2 regions of the Thermoflexus sp. genome follow, and region 1 is predicted to be linked to the other one. Evidence: riboswitches for the same ligand, from Rfam matches in the RefSeq annotation. Region 1 holds a riboswitch; the other holds the start of a gene.

What was found. A riboswitch is a leader RNA that binds a small molecule or an ion and turns the genes downstream of it on or off. The one in region 1 is predicted to bind cobalamin.
Region 2: it holds a riboswitch for cobalamin, as region 1 does, so the genes downstream of both, VAE54_RS01900 (ribonucleoside-diphosphate reductase subunit alpha) here and VAE54_RS00965 (cobalamin-binding protein) in region 1, are expected to answer to the same signal.

What each region holds. Positions count from the first base shown of each region.
Region 1 is NZ_DAOUCJ010000005.1:16,615-26,257, forward strand. It holds gene VAE54_RS00955 (DUF1801 domain-containing protein) at 1-375, opposite strand, end outside; gene VAE54_RS00960 (ATP-binding protein) at 579-1,538, shown strand; cobalamin riboswitch at 1,675-1,826, shown strand; gene VAE54_RS00965 (cobalamin-binding protein) at 1,992-3,029, shown strand; gene VAE54_RS00970 (iron ABC transporter permease) at 3,155-4,204, shown strand; gene VAE54_RS00975 (hypothetical protein) at 4,415-4,753, shown strand; gene VAE54_RS00980 (M2 family metallopeptidase) at 4,941-6,572, shown strand; gene VAE54_RS00985 (hypothetical protein) at 6,616-7,413, shown strand; gene VAE54_RS00990 (hypothetical protein) at 7,393-8,022, opposite strand; partial or broken gene VAE54_RS00995 (OsmC family protein) at 8,102-8,356, opposite strand; gene VAE54_RS01000 (hypothetical protein) at 8,378-8,581, opposite strand; gene VAE54_RS01005 (cytochrome c biogenesis CcdA family protein) at 8,594-9,262, opposite strand; gene VAE54_RS01010 (TlpA disulfide reductase family protein) at 9,291-9,643, opposite strand, start outside.
Region 2 is NZ_DAOUCJ010000012.1:669-7,736, reverse strand. It holds partial or broken gene VAE54_RS01910 (queuosine precursor transporter) at 1-336, shown strand, start outside; gene VAE54_RS01905 (ATP-binding protein) at 369-1,970, shown strand; cobalamin riboswitch at 1,995-2,211, shown strand; gene VAE54_RS01900 (ribonucleoside-diphosphate reductase subunit alpha) at 2,239-4,695, shown strand; gene VAE54_RS01895 (ribonucleotide-diphosphate reductase subunit beta) at 4,741-5,736, shown strand; gene VAE54_RS01890 (UPF0175 family protein) at 6,183-6,458, shown strand; gene VAE54_RS01885 (DUF3368 domain-containing protein) at 6,578-6,985, shown strand.

The sequences.
Region 1 (9,643 bases):
GCCCTCATCGAGATGCGCGGCATCGGTGAACCCGAGCGTGGCATACCGGGTGTGGAACTTGTGCGCCGGCTGGAAGAAGCAGACCACCTTGCCGTTCCAGGCGTAGGCGGGCATCCCATACCAGAGCCTCGGCACGAGGACCGGCGCGCTGGCCCGGATGATCGCGTGGAGCCGCATGGCCATCGTGCGGTCGGGTTCGGGCATCCCCTGGATCTTCTCCCGCACCGCCCTCTCCTCATCCGCCCGGGATCCGCGACGCGCGGCGGCCTTCCGCTCCCGGGCGAGCTCCCGCATGGCGGCTCGCTCCTCCTCCGTGAACCCCTCGGGCGCCTCGCCCGCTACGGCCTTCCGGGCGGCGCGCGGTTTTTTCTTCATCACAGCACCCCCTTTTGGTCTCTCCCCACAACCCTTCGAGCTGGGAAGGGCCGACACCATCCCCCACCGCGAACGCGGCCATTATAACACGCTTCCGTATCCAGATCAACAACGCCATCCCCTCCATTCTCCAGCGCCTGTGGGATACGCGCCTGAAGGACACCCGTATCATGCTGGTTCTCTGCGGTTCATATGGGGGCATGATGGAGCGACACGTGCTGGCCTACCGTGCCCCCCTCTATGGGAGGCGCACGGGCCAGTGGAAGCTGGCCCCGCTGGACTTCTGGGCGGCCCAGGCGTTCTTCCCCCACCTCGAGCCTGCAGACAGGGTGCGCGCCTTCGCCGTCCTGGGAGGCGTTCCCGCCTATCTGATCCATTTCCGGAAGGTGGAGGATTTGCTGTCGGGCATCGAACAGAACATCCTCACGCCGGGAACTTTCCTTTACGAGGAGCCCCGCTTTCTGCTCCTGGAGGAGCTGCGTGACCCGCACCGGCATTTCGCCATCCTGGAGGCTGTCGCCGGCGGAAAGACGCGGCCCAGCGAGATCGCTCAGGCTGCGGGGATCAGCCCATCCTCGCTCAGCTTTTACCTGGATACCCTGCAGGCGCTGGACCTGGTCGAGCGGGTGGTGCCTGCAACGGTGGAGAAACCACATAAGTATAAGCGGGCCATCTATCGGCTCAAAGACAACTTCTTTCGTTTCTGGTTCCGGTTCGTCTACCCCAATCGCTCCATTTTGGAAAGGGGGGATGTGGCCTACGTGCGCCGGCATGTGCAGCGTTTCCTCGACGAGTTCACGGCCCTCGTCTTCGAGGAAATCTCCCGGCAATACATCCTGCGGCTCCACCGGACGGGACGCCGGATGTGGATGCCAGAGCGGGTGGGGGCATGGTGGGATGGGAAGGAAGAAATCGATGTGGTGGCCATCAACTTCCGTGAGGGGCGCATCTTGCTGGGGGAGTGCAAATGGTCGACCCACCCCGTGGGAATGAATACGCTCCAGAGCCTCGTAGCCAGGGCCAGCAGGCTCCCTCTGGAAAAGTGGCAGGATGCGGCCTATGTGCTGTTCTCCCGGGCAGGCTTTACGGATGAGGTGCGTCGATACGCCAAGGCGACCGGGAATGTGATCCTGGTGGGGCTGGAGGAGATGGTGCGCGGATAAGGGGTATGGCCTCCGGCCGGAGGAGACCATCACCATCGGACGGCGGGCAAAGGCAACCCACAGAACCCTTCGCGCCCGCGCGGCCTATCCCGCACCGGTCTTGACAGGAGGGGAGCGGGTCGTATCATGATCCCAGACAGTTGAATACGGCCGAGGTGCCCGACGCCCCGGATGGCAGGGCTGAAAGGCGAAGTCCGGTGAAAGTCCGGCGCTGTCCCGCAACGGTAACCATGGCCGCAGCCGCGGACCATGGAAGCCCGGTCGCCCGCCTCGGCCTCCTCCGAGCCTCGCGGAAGGGGTAGGAGCGCCGCCGACCCATCTCCGGGTCCCCTCTGGCTTTCCCGCGGCCTCCCTGTCCGTTCCGGCAGGGAGGCCGCCTGTTTCCGGCCTCCGGCCGGGATGGGCCTCCGCCCCTTTCGCGGAGGCCCCCATCCCGAACCTGGAGGTCGGACGATGCGACGGATCCTGGGATTCGCTCTGATCCTGATGGTCCTGGCCGGCTGCGCGGGGGCTCCTTCCCCCACGCCCACAGCGACGCCGCTTCCGACGCGGACGCCCTCGCCCACCGCCCTTCCCACAGCCACTCCCACGCCCGCGCCTTTCCTGAGCGTTACGGATGACTTCGGAAGGACGGTGGTGCTGCCAGCCCGCCCGCAACGGATCGTCACCCTCGCGCCCTCGGCCACGGAGATGATCTTCGCCGTGGGAGCCGGCGATCGCCTCGTGGGGCGGGATGAGCTCTCGGATTACCCGCCGGAGGCGAAGAACGTCCCCAGCATCGGCGGCACCTACCCCTCGATCAACACGGAGGCGATCGTCGCCCTGCGCCCCGATCTGATCCTGGCTCCCGGCGTCATCAGCCCGGAGCAGGTGAAGGCGCTGGAGAGCCTGGGGCTGGTGGTGTTCCACCAGCGCACGCCCAAGGACATCGAGGAGATCTTCCAGCAGATCCAGATGGTGGGGCGACTGACCGGGAACACGGAGCAGGCGGAAAAGACCATCGCGGACCTGCGGGCCCGCCTAACAGCTATTGAGGAAAAAATCCGCCAGGCCCGCACCCGCCCCAAGGTCTTCTACGAACTCGATGCCACCGATCCGGGCAAGCCGTGGACAGCCGGGCCCGGCTCCTTCATCGACCGATTGATCGCCCGGGCCGGCGGGCAGAACATCGGGGCAAGCCTCTCCAGCGAGTGGGGGCAGATCAGCCTGGAGGAACTGATCCGACAGGATCCGGACCTCATGATCCTGGGCACCGCCAATTACGGCGAGACACCGGAGAAAGTCCGCCAGCGCCCGGGATGGAACCGCCTGCGGGCGGTGCGGGAAGGGCGGATCTATCCCATCAACGCGGATCTGATCTCCCGACCCGGTCCGCGGATCGTCGACGGCCTGGAGGCGCTGGCGCGGATCATCCATCCGGAGCTGTTCCCGCAACCGGCCGGGGAGGGCCCGGTGCGGATCGCGCTGCGGCTCCCGGCGCTCGTGCGGTGATCCAGACGCATGATCCCTCCTTGGGAGGGGCTTCCGCGGGCGCGGATTCCTTCGCCTACCTTGCCGCTCAGCTCTCCTCGTCGCTCCCCGGAGGGCCCCTCCTCACCCGTCGGGTGGAGGAGAATATGTCGCTTCGCGCGCTTTCCATCGCCTCCCGGCGCTCCCGGTCCGTTCGGATCGGACTGTGGGTTGGCCTGGGGTTGCTCCTCAGCGGCAGCCTGGCCCTGGGGGTGGCCCTGGGCCCTGTTCCAGTTCCCCTGGTGGAGCTGGGTCGGATCCTCCTGAGGGAAGCCCGGGATCCAACCCTGACGGCCATCGTATGGGAGGTGCGGCTCCCCCGGGTGCTGCTCCTCGCCCTGACCGGCGCGGCGCTGGCCGGGGCCGGCGCCGCCTATCAGGGGTTGTTCCGCAACCCCCTGGCGGATCCCTATCTCATCGGGGTGGCGGCGGGGGCAAACCTGGGGGCGCTGATCGCCGTCGCCATGAACCTCTCGGCCACCGCCTTCGGGCTGCTGACGCTTCCCGTAGCCGCCTTTCTGGGGGGCCTGCTCACCGTGGGGCTGGTGATCCGCCTCGCCCGGATCGGAGGGGTGGTGCCGCTGACGGCGCTGCTGCTGGCCGGGGTCGCCGTGGGAGCCATCCTCAACGCCCTCAGCCTGGGTCTGTTGATGCTCATGGTCGGCCGGGTGGCCCCTCATCGGGCGTGGATCTGGATGCTGGGCGGCTACGCCCTGGGGGGCTGGCCGGCCCTCCGCGGCGCTTTCCCCTACGTGGTCACCGGCTTGGGCCTCCTGCTCCTCCTGGGACGCCCGCTGGATGTTCTCCAGTTTGGGGAGGAGCAGGCGCAGCAACTCGGGCTGCCGGTGGAGCGGGTGAAGCGGCTGGCCATTGGGGCTGCCACCCTCGCCACCGCCGGCGCCGTGGCCTTCACGGGGATCATCGGATTTGTCGGCCTGATCGCTCCGCACCTGGCCCGCCTGATCGTGGGACCCCGCTACCCACGGGTGCTCCCCGCCTCGATGTTGCTGGGAGCTTCCCTGCTCACTCTATCCGATCTCCTCTCCCGCACGCTCCTCCCACCCCAGGAGATCCCGCTGACGATCCTCACCGCCTTTCTGGGGGGACCCTTCTTTCTTTACCTGCTGGGTCATACCCGGCGAGGCGCCTTCTTCTGACCCCGCCGGAGCGCGAGGAAGAAACCTATCCCATGCCTCCCAAAACGGGCGTGGCGATGCTCTATTTCCCCTTATGGTGGTAGAATTTTTATGACACAGGATGGGCTCTGCTGTCCACCAGGGTTGGGATGCGGCCGGATGGACAGCGGAACGGGCGAGGAAAGCCCCCTGAGACCGAAGGAACACTCCTGCTCAGGAGGAAATGGGGTGATGCGCTGGATAGAGCCGGAATGGATCACGGTCGTGGAAGGACCGACCCCCCAGTTTCAGCCGGCCCGGGAGATCTGGGCGTTTTCGATCTATGAAGGGCCGACCACCCAGCCGGTGGCGGTCTGTCAGATGCGCACCTTCAACGGCGAGAAGATGCTGGAACGCTGCCGCCGCGCGTGGGAGGAGGGCCGGCCCGTGCAGCTCGATTTCCCCGCGCCCTCCGGAGAACGCCACTGGGCGGATGTGATCGCCGCGCGGGTGGAGCACTGGCCGGAGGGCGATGTGCTGGTCCTTTGGGTGCGCCGCCCCCGTCCGATGGAGCACCCGGAGAACGCCTGAAGGACGCCGATTCCCTCCCGGGAGGCATGGGGCGAGGGGCTGGGCGCTGGGGATGATCCGCTCCGCCTCTGCAGGGTATGGGGAGAATGGGGAGGAGCCTTCAGCGCTGCCGCGACCCCCAGGCCCTCCGGGAACAGATCCACACCGTGGAGCTCGCGATGGGTTCTTCACTCTCCATGCGGAGGGAATGTGCCCGGTGATCCAGGCCCTGGAGTCCTTTATCGAGGTCCATACCCGCCAGGTGGAGCCCCTGATCATCGCCCAGTCGGAGGCTTACTGGCGCTTCACCACAACGGGACGGAAAGAGGACGAGGAGGAATACGCGCGGCTGACCGCTGCCCTCCGCAAGGTCTACGCCGATCGCCAGGCCTTCGCGCGGTTGCGCCAGTTGATGGAAGCCGCCGGTCTCCTGAAAGATGGCGCCTTCACCCCCAACCCGGAAGTTCCCCCTCTCCTCGCCCGCCAGGCCCGCATCCTCTACGACGACTTCCGCGGCCTCCAGATCGACCTTTCGCTGATCGATGCGATCACCGAGCTCGAGAAAGAAGTAGAGGGTGCATTCAATACGTTCCGGGCGACCCTGCGCGGCCGGCCGGTCACCGATAACCAGATCCGCCAGATCCTGCGGAATTCCACCGATCTCCTGTTGCGACGGGAGGCCTGGGAGGCCAGCAAACAGATCGGCGCCCAGGTGGCCGAACGGCTGCTCCGCCTGGTTGATCTCCGCAACGAAGGGGCCCGCCAGGTCGGCTTCGATAACTTCTACACGATGAGCCTGACCCTGGCGGAACAGGACGAGGGAGAACTGTTCCGACTCCTCGATCAGCTGGATCAACGCACGCGCCCTTTGTTCGCCGCCTATAAAGCCGAGCTCGACGCAGAGCTGGCCCATCGCTTCGGAGTCGACCTGCGAGAGCTGCGGCCCTGGCATTACAGCGATCCCTTCTTCCAGGAGCCCCCAGAAGTCGGCGATGGCGTGGCCCGCTTCTTCGAGGGGCGCGATCCCGTCGCCCTCTCCCGCGCCTTTTACAGCGCCATCGGGCTGGAGATCGAAGACATCCTGGCCCGGAGCGATCTTCACGAGCGGGAAGGGAAACAGCAGCACGCCTACTGCATCCACATCGACCGGAAAGGGGACGTGCGGATCCTGGCCAATCTCCAGCCCGATGCCTACTGGGCGGAGACGATGCTCCACGAGCTCGGGCACGCGGTCTACGATAAATACATCGACCGGGACCTCCCCTTCCTGCTGCGCACGCCGGCCCATATCCTCTCCACGGAGGCCATCGCCGTGCTGATGGGGCGTCTGATCCATCACCCCGCCTGGTTGCGACGCTATCTGAATCTCGACGAAGAAACCCTTCAGGGGACGCTCCCCCAGGCCCTCCGCCGCAACCGGGCCAAGCTGCTGATCTTCACCCGCTGGGTGCTGGTGATGGCTCACTTCGAGCGCGCCCTGTATCAGAACCCCCGTCAGGACCTCAACCGCCTGTGGTGGGATCTGGTGGAGGAATTCCAGATGGTCCGCCGTCCGGAGGGGCGGGATGCGCCCGACTGGGCGGCGAAGATCCATCTCAGCGTGGCCCCAGTGTATTACCACAATTATCTGCTGGGGGAATTGGCGGCCTCCCAGCTGCTGATGACTTTGCGGGCCCGGATCGGGGAGGATGAGGCCTGGATTGCCTCCCCGGAGACCGGGCGGTTCCTGATCCAGCGATATTTCCGACCCGGGCGATCGGTGGACTGGAACACCCTCATGGTCTTCGCGACCGGATACCCCCTCTCGCCGGAGCCGTTCGCGCGGGATCTTCAGGCTTAGGGATGGTCTGAGGCGTTTGAGGCGACCACCGGTGAGGGACGTAATGGCTTCCAGGATCCCATGGCTTCCGGTGATCACAGGCCTCGGCATCGCAGGGGTCCTTCTGGCGCTGACCCTGTCCTTCCTGGCATGGCGGGAAGCGCGCTTCGCCCCTTATCTCATCCTGCGCCGCAGCGCCAGCCGCCGCGCCCGTCAGTGGTTCTGGATCGCCATGGGATTGGCCCTGGGGACTGGCATCCTGAACGGCTTCGCCCGCACCGGATTCCCGCTGCCCTTGGAGATCCCCCCGCCCGGATGGCTGTCCCCGCCCCTGACCGCCACTCCTTCCCCGATCCCTTCCCCCACCGCCACTTCACTTATCGAGATCTCACCAACCCCCGCTCGAATGCCCGGTGGGACGCCTTCCCCGACGTCCTGGCCTTCCCCATCCCCCTCGCCAACCCCGCTCCCCTATCCGCCCACCCTGCTGACGCCGATCCCCCAGGCGGTGCCCGCGCCGCCCAGCGCCCGGTTCTTCGATCTCGCCCTCACCGATGCCTGCGATGAGCGCGGGCGGCCGATCCGGATCCCTACGCCGCCGCCGACCACCTTCCCCGCCGGAACGGAGCGGATCTGCGGGCGGTTCCGGGTGGAGAACATGCCAGCGGGGGCCGCCTGGACCGCGGCCTGGTATCGGGAGGGGGAACTGGAAGATAGCACCACGCTGCTCTGGGATGGCCGTCCGAACCAGCCCGGTTACATCTATAACACCCGGCCCAACGGCTTCCCGCCTGGGCGATGGGAGGTCCGTCTTTATATCGAGGACCGCCTGCAGATCCGCTTAGCGTTCGAGGTGCGATGAAAGATCCCGCGATCCCACCGCGCAGCATGAATCGTCGCTAGGGATCGCCGCGGCAACCCCTTCCGCCTCCGCCTGAAGGCCCGGCGGGAGATCCGCTGCCATCGCCAGCCCCTTGCGCAGGACAGCCTGCACATGGTCCCCACAACAGCGCCCGGAGGGATTCCGGATATGACACTCCGTCCCCGTCCGGGCTTTCGTGTAAGCCTGGATGTCCTTGATGGAATCGCAGCAGCGCTTGACCACGATCTCATAGAGGATGGTCTGCTCATCCACGCCCTTGCAATAGCAGACGGGGACAGGAGCCTCCAGGCGCTTGATCCCCACCGGAACCTGGAGATCCTCCAGGGCGAAGTAGAGGCCTTCCCCGTTGTGGAAGTAGACGATGGGACAAGTCGGGGTCTCACAGAAATGAAAGCCCGCATCCCGGATCTTGTCGAAGTGCCAGCCCCGGATCATCCGCTCCAGGGTCCAGCGCCGGATCCGGAAGGGGAACCGCCCGCCGCAGACCGGACACATGGTTTCCGCCTGCGCGGGATCCTGAGCCGCCAGGGCGGCATAGGCCGGATCCACCGGCAACAGCCGTCCGGAAACCGTGGTGAGATACGCCATGAGAGCCTCCGCCTTTCAGAGCTTGAGGCATGTCCTTGCCGCCTATCCGCCCCTCTTTCCTTAATGCCATCCCTCGGATTCAGGGCCCCTCCGGGATCAGCTCCAGCTCGGTAGTGATGGCCACACTGTCTCGAATGGTTCGCGCGACCGGGCAGTAACGGGCATGGAAGCCATGGACACGACGGGCAGTCTCCATTTGAGAGGGAGCGATGCGCAGGCGATAGGTTACATGGATCCGCCGCAGGACCAGGACCTTGTCCTCCTTTTCGATCTCTCCCACCGCTTCGGCGATCAGCCGACCCTCCCCCGCTGGGATCCCGCGCGCTTCCAGCGCGCCGCCAAAGGTCCCGGTGAGTCAGCCCGCTGCCGCCGCGACCAGATAATCCAGGGTGGTGGCATGGGGTTCATAGGCCTGGGGATCCACGCCGTAATGCTGGGCGACTTCCGAGTGCACTCCGAAGAAGATCGGCTGGGGCTCACTGGGGAGAAAGGCCCGCCGCAAGGGGCCCTTCACGCGCTCAATCCGGACACGGGATCGATACACCACCGTCTCGCTCATGGCAGTCTTCGATCATAAAAGGATACGCCCCCAATAGTAAACCAAATAAAGCCCGGCTCCCAGCAGGAGCAGCACCCCGGCCGTCTCCACGACGGGGGCCAGGCGGCGAAGCCCCCGGGCCAGCGGACGTCCAATCAGGGCCAGGGCCAGGGAGAGGGCGACGAGCACCACCCCCATCCCCAGCCCATACAGCAGGATCAGGAGGAGCGCCTCTCCACTGCTCCGCCGGGCCAGCGAAAACCCCACCAGGGCTAAGAAGAGGGGAAGCGTGCACCCCAGGGAAGCGAGGCCATACGCCACCCCGAAGCCGAACCCGGTCCATCGGGAGGAGCGCTCCCCCGCACGAACTTCCAGAGGGATCCCGGGGAGGGGCCAGGGCCGCCCGACGAGCCGGGAGAGGGCGAGAAGGACCAGGATCCCGCCGACCCCCAGGCCCAGGAAAGGGGACCAGCGGGTGAGGGTTCTCAGGCCCATCGCCAGGGCGAACCCCGCCGCCACAAACAGACCGGTGCAGCCGGCCGCCATCGCCAGCCCCATCCTGACAGCCTCCCGCACCGAAAGACGCCCTCCCGTCCGCGCCAGGGCATAACCCACATAGGCCGGAAGCACCGCCATGCCGCATGGGTTGAGGGTGGCCATCATCCCGGTGATCACCGCATAGAAAGCCAGAGCAAGGTCCATGGAAAGACCTCCGGATCCTGGGCTCCTGCTAACGGGAGGCGGGCGGGAGGATCCGCGCCACCTGGGCTGCCAGCGTCTCATACGAAGTAGGGATCTCATCCCGGAAGACGATCCGGCCCCTCGGATCGATGATCACCGTCGTGTCCAGCCGGGTCACCCGGTAGGCCAGCGCCACGGCGTTCTCCCGATCGAAGGCCCATACATAATCCGGGCTCCCCGCCGCCTCCCGGAAGGCCATCAGGGCCTCCGGGGTGCTGGTCGGATCCACGTCCAGGGCCACGATCACGACCCGATCCCCCACGCTCTGGTGAAGGCGGGCCAGCGCTCGAGCCTCCGGAATGCACGTGCCGCACCAGTAGGCCATAAAGAAAAGCACCACCG
Region 2 (7,068 bases), on a different contig from region 1:
TTCACCGCATATCTGGTGGGGGAATTCGCCAACGCGGCGGTCCTGGCGAAGATGAAAGTGCGCACCCGCGGCCGCTATATGCTGCCCCGGTTCTGGGTCAGCACCGTGGTGGGAGAGGCCCTGGACAGCGCGGTCTTCCTCACGCTGGCTTTTGGGGGAATTGTCCCGTCCGGTGTTTTGCTAAGGCTTATCCCGACCCACGCGGGAGCCAAGATCCTCTACGAGTTCCTGGCCTCGCCCTTCTCCGCCGCCCTGGCCCGGGCCCTCAAGCGCTGGGAAGGGATGGATGTCTTCGATGTCGACACCCGCCTCAACCCCTTCCTGGTCATGGAGTAAATCCATAGCCGTAGAACAGAAGGAGCGCCGCAATGGACGAGGGCGATCGCAACCCGCTGCTTCCCGCTTCCCCTTCTCCACCCGGATCCTCCCCGGGCTCCGCACCAGGGCCGATCGCTGTTCGAGAGGTCGCCCTGGTGCGTCAGGTGAAGGGACTCCACCGGGCGGCCCGCGCCTTCTACGAGAACCTCCTCCGATATGGAACGGTGACCCTGGTGGGAGGGCGCTGGAATTTCCGGGGGGAGCCGGAGGATGCGCCCCAGCTCCACCAGGATCCCGACGGGTTCGTTTATCCGATCCGGGCCGTGCTGAAGGCGGAGATCGGCGGGGCCCCCTGTCAGATCCAGCTGGAGCCGGGATTCGGCGAGGCCCTGAACATCCAGATCCGCTGCGCTCCCACCGACCTGGCGCGGGTGGAAGCGTTCCTGCAGGCGCACCTGCAGGAGCCGGTGATCATCCAGGTTCCCCAGCCTTCGATCCGCGGCCTGATCCGGCTGCTCCATCACCTCCGCCGCCGGGCTGTTATGACCCGCATGGAGGGACCTGGGGGCTCGGCCCCGATCTTCGCCCTGCATCCTTCCGGGCATTTGATCCCGTTAAAGGCCCGCATTGAGGCTTACATCGATGAAGCCTGGATCAGCCTGGATTGGGAGAACGAGTGGGGCGGGAAATTGACTGTCGAGACGCCAGCGTCCCTGATGGAGGAGATCCGGGTCCTTCTGGCCCGCACGGTGGGGCAACGCCCCCGGGTGCGCTCTTCCACCTCCTCCGCCGCCGTGGACGTAGGAGAAGTGGACTGGGAGGATCTGGGGGGGCTGGAGACGGTGCGGGCGGAGTTGCAGACTTGGATCGTCGAGCCCCTGCGCAATCCGGGGGTCTTCCAGCACCTCCGCCTGCAGCCCCCAAAGGGGGTGTTGCTGATCGGCCCCCCGGGGACGGGCAAAACCACCCTGGCCCGCATCCTCGCCCGGCGGAGCGAGGCTGTCTTCCTGGTGCTCACTCCGCCGGATGTCTTCTCGATGTGGTATGGGGAAAGCGCCCGTCGCATCGCCGGGGTGTTCGCGGAGGCCCGGGCGGAAGCGGCGCAGGGCCGACCGGTGTTGCTGTTCATCGATGAGATCGATGGCTTCTGCCCTCGCCGGGAAGGAGCGCATGAGGAGACCCGTCGGGCTTTCGCCCAGCTCTGCACGGAGATGGACGGCCTGGCCCCCCTCTCCGGGGTGATCGTGGTGGGCGCCACGAACCGGCCCCAGGATCTCGATCCCGCCCTGCTGCGGCCCGGCCGCTTCGACCGCAAGATCGTGATCCCCCTTCCAGATCGGAAGGCCCGCATGGAGATCTTCCGGGTCCATCTGCGCCGCCGGCCGCTCGATCCCGCGGTTTCCCTGGAGGAGCTGGCGGCGAAGACCCGCGGTTTCAGTGGCGCGGAGATCGCGGCCGTCTGCGCCCGCGCCGCCTACCGTGCGCTGACCGCCTTCGCGTCCTCCCAGGGCATCCCCATCTCTGAACTGAAGCCGGACATCTATCCGGCGCTGCGCATCCGCCGCGAGGATCTCCTCGAAGCGATCCGTGAGGTCCGTCGGGAGCGTCAGGCCGCTCGCCCGCGCCCTCGAAGGACAAAGACCCCGCCCTGATTTGACATCCGGAGGCCTCCGAATATAATGGGCCCTGAAGCCGGCTCACCACAAGATGGGTGGCGGGAAGTCCGGTGAGAGGCCGGCGCTGCCCCGCAGCGGTAACCGGGGACGAAAGCCGCTTCGGTGTGGCCTTCTCCTGACGGCCGCACGACACGCCACTGGAGGTTCCTCTCCGGGAAGGCGCGGCGAGTAGGACGATCCGGGAGCCCGAAGACCGGCCCATCCTCCCCTTTAACCGCCATCGCCTCGCGGGAGGGCGATGGGCATGGCCTCCTCCATCCGGGAGGCTTTCCCCTTACGCCGGCGGTTCTCCCGCGCCATCCTTTCCTCTACGGAGGGCGCGATGATCACGTCGACCGCCTCATGGGAGCGGACAGCGCTTCATCGTTACCTGCAGGAGACCGGCCTGCCGGAGGCGCTCCGCGCTCCGATTCTCCGGGAAGCCCAGGAAAGCGCGGTGGACCAGCTGGATCCGTCCCAGGCCCTGGAAGCGCTGCTCCTGCTGATCACGGCGCGGATCTGGGAGGACCCGCTCTACGAGCGGGCGGCTGCGGCGCTGATGCGCCGGCGCATCCTCCTGGAGGCCCTGGGCTCTGACCGCCCGGACTATGCATCCGCCTTCCCTGCTTACATCCGGGAGGGGGTGCGGCGCGGGGCCTTGCATCCAGATCTTCTCGCCTACGATCTCGATCGGCTGGCTCAGGCCCTGGTCCCGGAGCGGGATGCCCTGCTGCCGTATATCGGGCTGGCTACCCTCTTCGATCGCTACCTGATCCGGGATCCGGAGACCCGCCAGGTCCTGGAGCCGCCCCAGTTCATGTGGATGCGGGTGGCCATGGGGCTGGCCTTGCAGGAGTCGGACCGCGAGGGATGGGCGGTGCGCTTTTATGAGCAGATGAGCACCCTGCGCTTCCTTCCCAGCACTCCCACCCTGTTCAACAGCGGCACCCCTCACCACCAGCTGGCCTCCTGCTATCTCTACGAAGTGCTGGACAGCCTCGATCACATCCTGGACGCCGCGGCGACCTTCGGGATGCTGGCCAAATACGCAGGAGGCATCGGGGCTTCTGTGAGCCGCATCCGGGCCGCCGGCGCGCCGGTGCGAGGGATCAACGGCCGCAGCGGCGGCCTCATCCCTTTCCTGCACCTCTATGACGCCTTGATCCACGCGATCAACCAGGGAGGACGGCGGCGAGGAACGATGGCGGCGTATCTGGAGCCATGGCATCTGGAGATCGAGTCTTTCCTGGATCTGCGACGGAACGCCGGGGATCCCTACCGGCGCACCCCTTCCCTGGACACCGCCCTCTGGATCCCCGACGTCTTCATGGAGCGTGTGGAGGCCGATGCGGACTGGTATCTGTTCGACCCGCTGTATACGGGGGATCTGGTCGATCTCTACGGAGAGGCCTTCCGGAGGCGCTACGAGGATTACATCGCGCAGGCAGAACGGGGCGAGATCCCTCGCCGCGCATGGCGGAAAGTGCGCGCCCGCGAACTGTATCTGCGGATCCTCGCCGCCCTTCTGGAAACCGGACATCCGTGGATCACCTTCAAAGATAGCAGCAACCTGCGCAGCATGCTGCGTCACGCGGGGATCATCCATTCCCTGAACCTGTGCACGGAGGTGGCGCTGCCCACCAGCCCGGAGGAGATCGCCGTGTGCAACCTGGGCAGCGTGAACCTCGCCCGTCATCTGAAAGACGACGGAAGCCTGGATGAGGCGGAGCTGGCCCGCACCGTCGAGACCGCCATGCGGGCCCTGGACAACGTGATCGACCTGAACCTGTACCCCTCGGAGCGCGCCCGCCGCAGCAACCTCCTGAACCGTCCGGTGGGCCTGGGTTGCATGGGGTTCGCAGAGCTCCTGAGCCGTCAGGGTCTCTCCTTCAATGACCCGGAGGCCGCGGAATGGGCCGACGGCATCGTCGAGCAGCTCTCCTTTCACGCCATCCGGGCCAGCTGCGCCCTGGCCCGGGAGCGCGGGCCCTTCCCGCGGTTTCCCGGCAGCGAGTGGTCCAAAGGCCGTCTGCCCTTCGATACCCTGGGGGACCTGGAGCGGGAGCGCGGGCGGAGGATCGAGGTGGATCGCAGGGGCCGGCTGGACTGGGGGGCTCTCCGGGACGTGGTGCGCCAGGGGATCCGCAACGGCGCGGTGATGGCCATTGCCCCTACCGCAACCATCGCCCTGATCGCCGGCACCAGCCCCAGCATGGATCCCTATTTCAGCAACCTTTTCGTTCGAACCACCCTCTCCGGCCGCTTCGTGGAGTTCAACCCGTCGCTGGTCCGGACCCTGAAAGCTCTGGGGCTGTGGGAACGCGTTCGGGAACGGCTGGTGGAGACCCAGGGCGATGTAGAGGCTATCCCCGAGATCCCCGAGCCGGTGCGACGGCGCTTCCCCACGGCCTTCCAGATCCGGCCGGAGGCCCTGCTGGAGATCACGGCGCGGGCCCAGAAATGGGTGGATATGGGCATCAGCCGCAGCCTCTACTTCACGTCCGAAACGCCGGCCGATATCGCAGAGGTTTACCTGGAGGCCTGGCGGAAGGGCGTGAAGGCCACCTATTACTGTTATGTGATGCCCCGCATGCGGGCGGAGCCGGCGACGGTGCGGGTGAACAAGGCCGCGCAACGGCCCCGCTGGGTGGAGGCGGCGGAGGCGGAGCTGCAGGCCGACGCCGCCTGCGCCCTGGATGGCTCCTGCGAGGCCTGCCAGTAGAGGCGATGGCCTCGCCATCTCCCGATCTCTCCAGGAGGCCTTTCCATGCAATCCGCACACGGGCTGATCGGCGGTGATCCGGTGGAGCCGCTGCGTCTTTTTCCCCTGCGGTATCCGTGGGCGTATGCCCATGTGCAGCAGGCCAAGCGCAACACTTGGTTTCCTGAAGAGGCACCCCTTCACGATGACGTTCAGGACTGGCATGAGCGCCTCACCGAGGAGGAGCGCCAGGCGGTGGAAATCCTGCTGGGCTTCTTCAACCCCATGGAATCCATGGTCACCAGCAACCTGGTGCTGGCCCTTTATCCTTATCTCACCGCCCCCGAGATCCGCCTCTATCTCGCCCGGCAGGCCTGGGAGGAAGCTAACCACACCATGGCTTTCGAATACGTGATCAAGACGTTGCCCCTGGATCGGGAGCGGGTGTTCGCTATGCTGGAGGATCATCCGGCCGTGGCGGCGAAAGCGGATTTCCAGCGTCAGCTCACGCTCGAGATCATGCAGCCAGGCCTGGACCTGGGCACGGTGGAGGGACGCCAGCGCTTCCTGCGGAACCTGACAGGCTTCTTCGTGGTTCTGGAAGGGATCTTCTTCTATTCCGGCTTCGCCTTCGCCCTCTCTTTCCGGCGCCGGAACCTGCTGCGGGGCCTGGGCACGATCATCGACTGGGTGCTCAAGGATGAGAGCCTTCACCTTTCGTTCGGCGTGCACCTGATCCGGGCCTTCCTCCAGGAGTATCCCGAGGTGCGAACGCCGGCCCTGGGGGAGGAACTGCGCCGGATGATCCTCAAGGCCGTGGCGCTGGAGGAAGCCTACAATCAGGCATTGCTTCCCCGGCCGATCCTGGGCCTCCACGCGGGATCCCTCAACGCCTATGTGCGCTATGTGGCCGACCGGCGTCTGGAGGAGCTGGGGCTGGGTGCCCAGTTCCACACACCGAATCCCTTCCGCTGGCTGGCCGCCGAGATCGATCTCCCTGAACAAGTGAACTTCTTCGAGGCCCGCAACGTGAATTACGAAGTCGGGCGCCCCCGCGAATAAGCTCCCTTCTTTTCGCCGGGCCGCACCGCCAGAGGGCTGATCTCTCCAGATCCGAACGGTGGGTGGGCATGCCAGAGGCCCGCCCACCTCCCCCTTTCTTGACCATGCGATGCGCCCATCCCTTCCCCTCCGTAAGGGCAAAAGGGGTTGCCTGAAACATAGAAACGGGATACCCTGAGCAGGAACGGAGCGTGGGGGCGATCGAGCGGGCCATGCGGCGGCCGGACGAGGGGATACGGCTGCCGGCCGCCGCATGACACGCAAGTGACGTGGGACGATCACGGGAAAGACAGCGGCGGTTCGTTTTCAACCCCCCGAAGAGGAGCTTCTGATCCGTGGGTGCCCGCAGCGCCGGATGCGAGTCCTGGATCCCGAAGGGGGGTGGACGACATGGAGCGCAGGGCCCAGCGGAAGTTGAGCTCCGAAAATAAAGCGAGGAGAAAACGATGGGAATGAAAGTTCGTTTTGAGCTGGAGTTGCCGGAGGAACTACGAGAGCTATTTGTGTCGGAGGAGGCCGCTGCCCACGCCGCCCGGGAGGCGCTGGTGCTCGATCTCCTCCATCGGGGGGAGATCTCGCAAGGGAAGGCCGCCGAACTCCTGGGGGTGGATCGCTGGGAGCTGCTCGATCTCCTGGCCAAGCATGGCCTCCCCGCACTCCGCCAGACCCCGGAGGAGCTGCAGCAGGACGTGGAGATCCTTCGAGAGGCCCTTCAGGGATGATCGTCGCGGACGCATCCACCCTGATCCTGCTTGCCCGGATCGGGCACCTGGAGCTGCTGCGCGAGGCCGTGGGCGAGAGGGAGGTGTGGATCCCGGAGGCAGTGGCCTAGGAGCTGCAGGTGCCAGGGAAGCCGGGGGTCGAGGCGCTGGAGAAGGCCCTGAACGACTGGATCCGTGTCGTCCGGGTCCAGGATCGAAAGCGGGTGGAGGGGTTGCCGAAGCGGCTGGGACGGGGGGAGCGGGAGGCGATCGCCCTGGCTGTGGAGCGCGGGGCGGTGCTGCTGAGCGACGACCGGGCAGCCCGACGGGAAGCACAAAGGCAAGGGGTAAAGGTGACAGGCCTCCTCGGGGTGTTGCTTATAGCGAAAGGCCGCGGCGTGATCCCTGAGGTGAAGCCCATGCTCGACGAGCTGATAGCAGGAGGATTCCGGCTCGCCCCGGACCTCCACAAGAGCGTGCTGCGAGGGGCGGGGGAGCTCCGGCCTGAGCCGGAATCTGAGACCGAAGCGAAGGACCGGAAAAATTGAGAGCGAGAAGGGTCTTCGCCCGGGCTTTGGCGGCCGCGCTCGCCATCCCGGGAAGGGAGCTGATCTCTCCAGATCCGAACGGT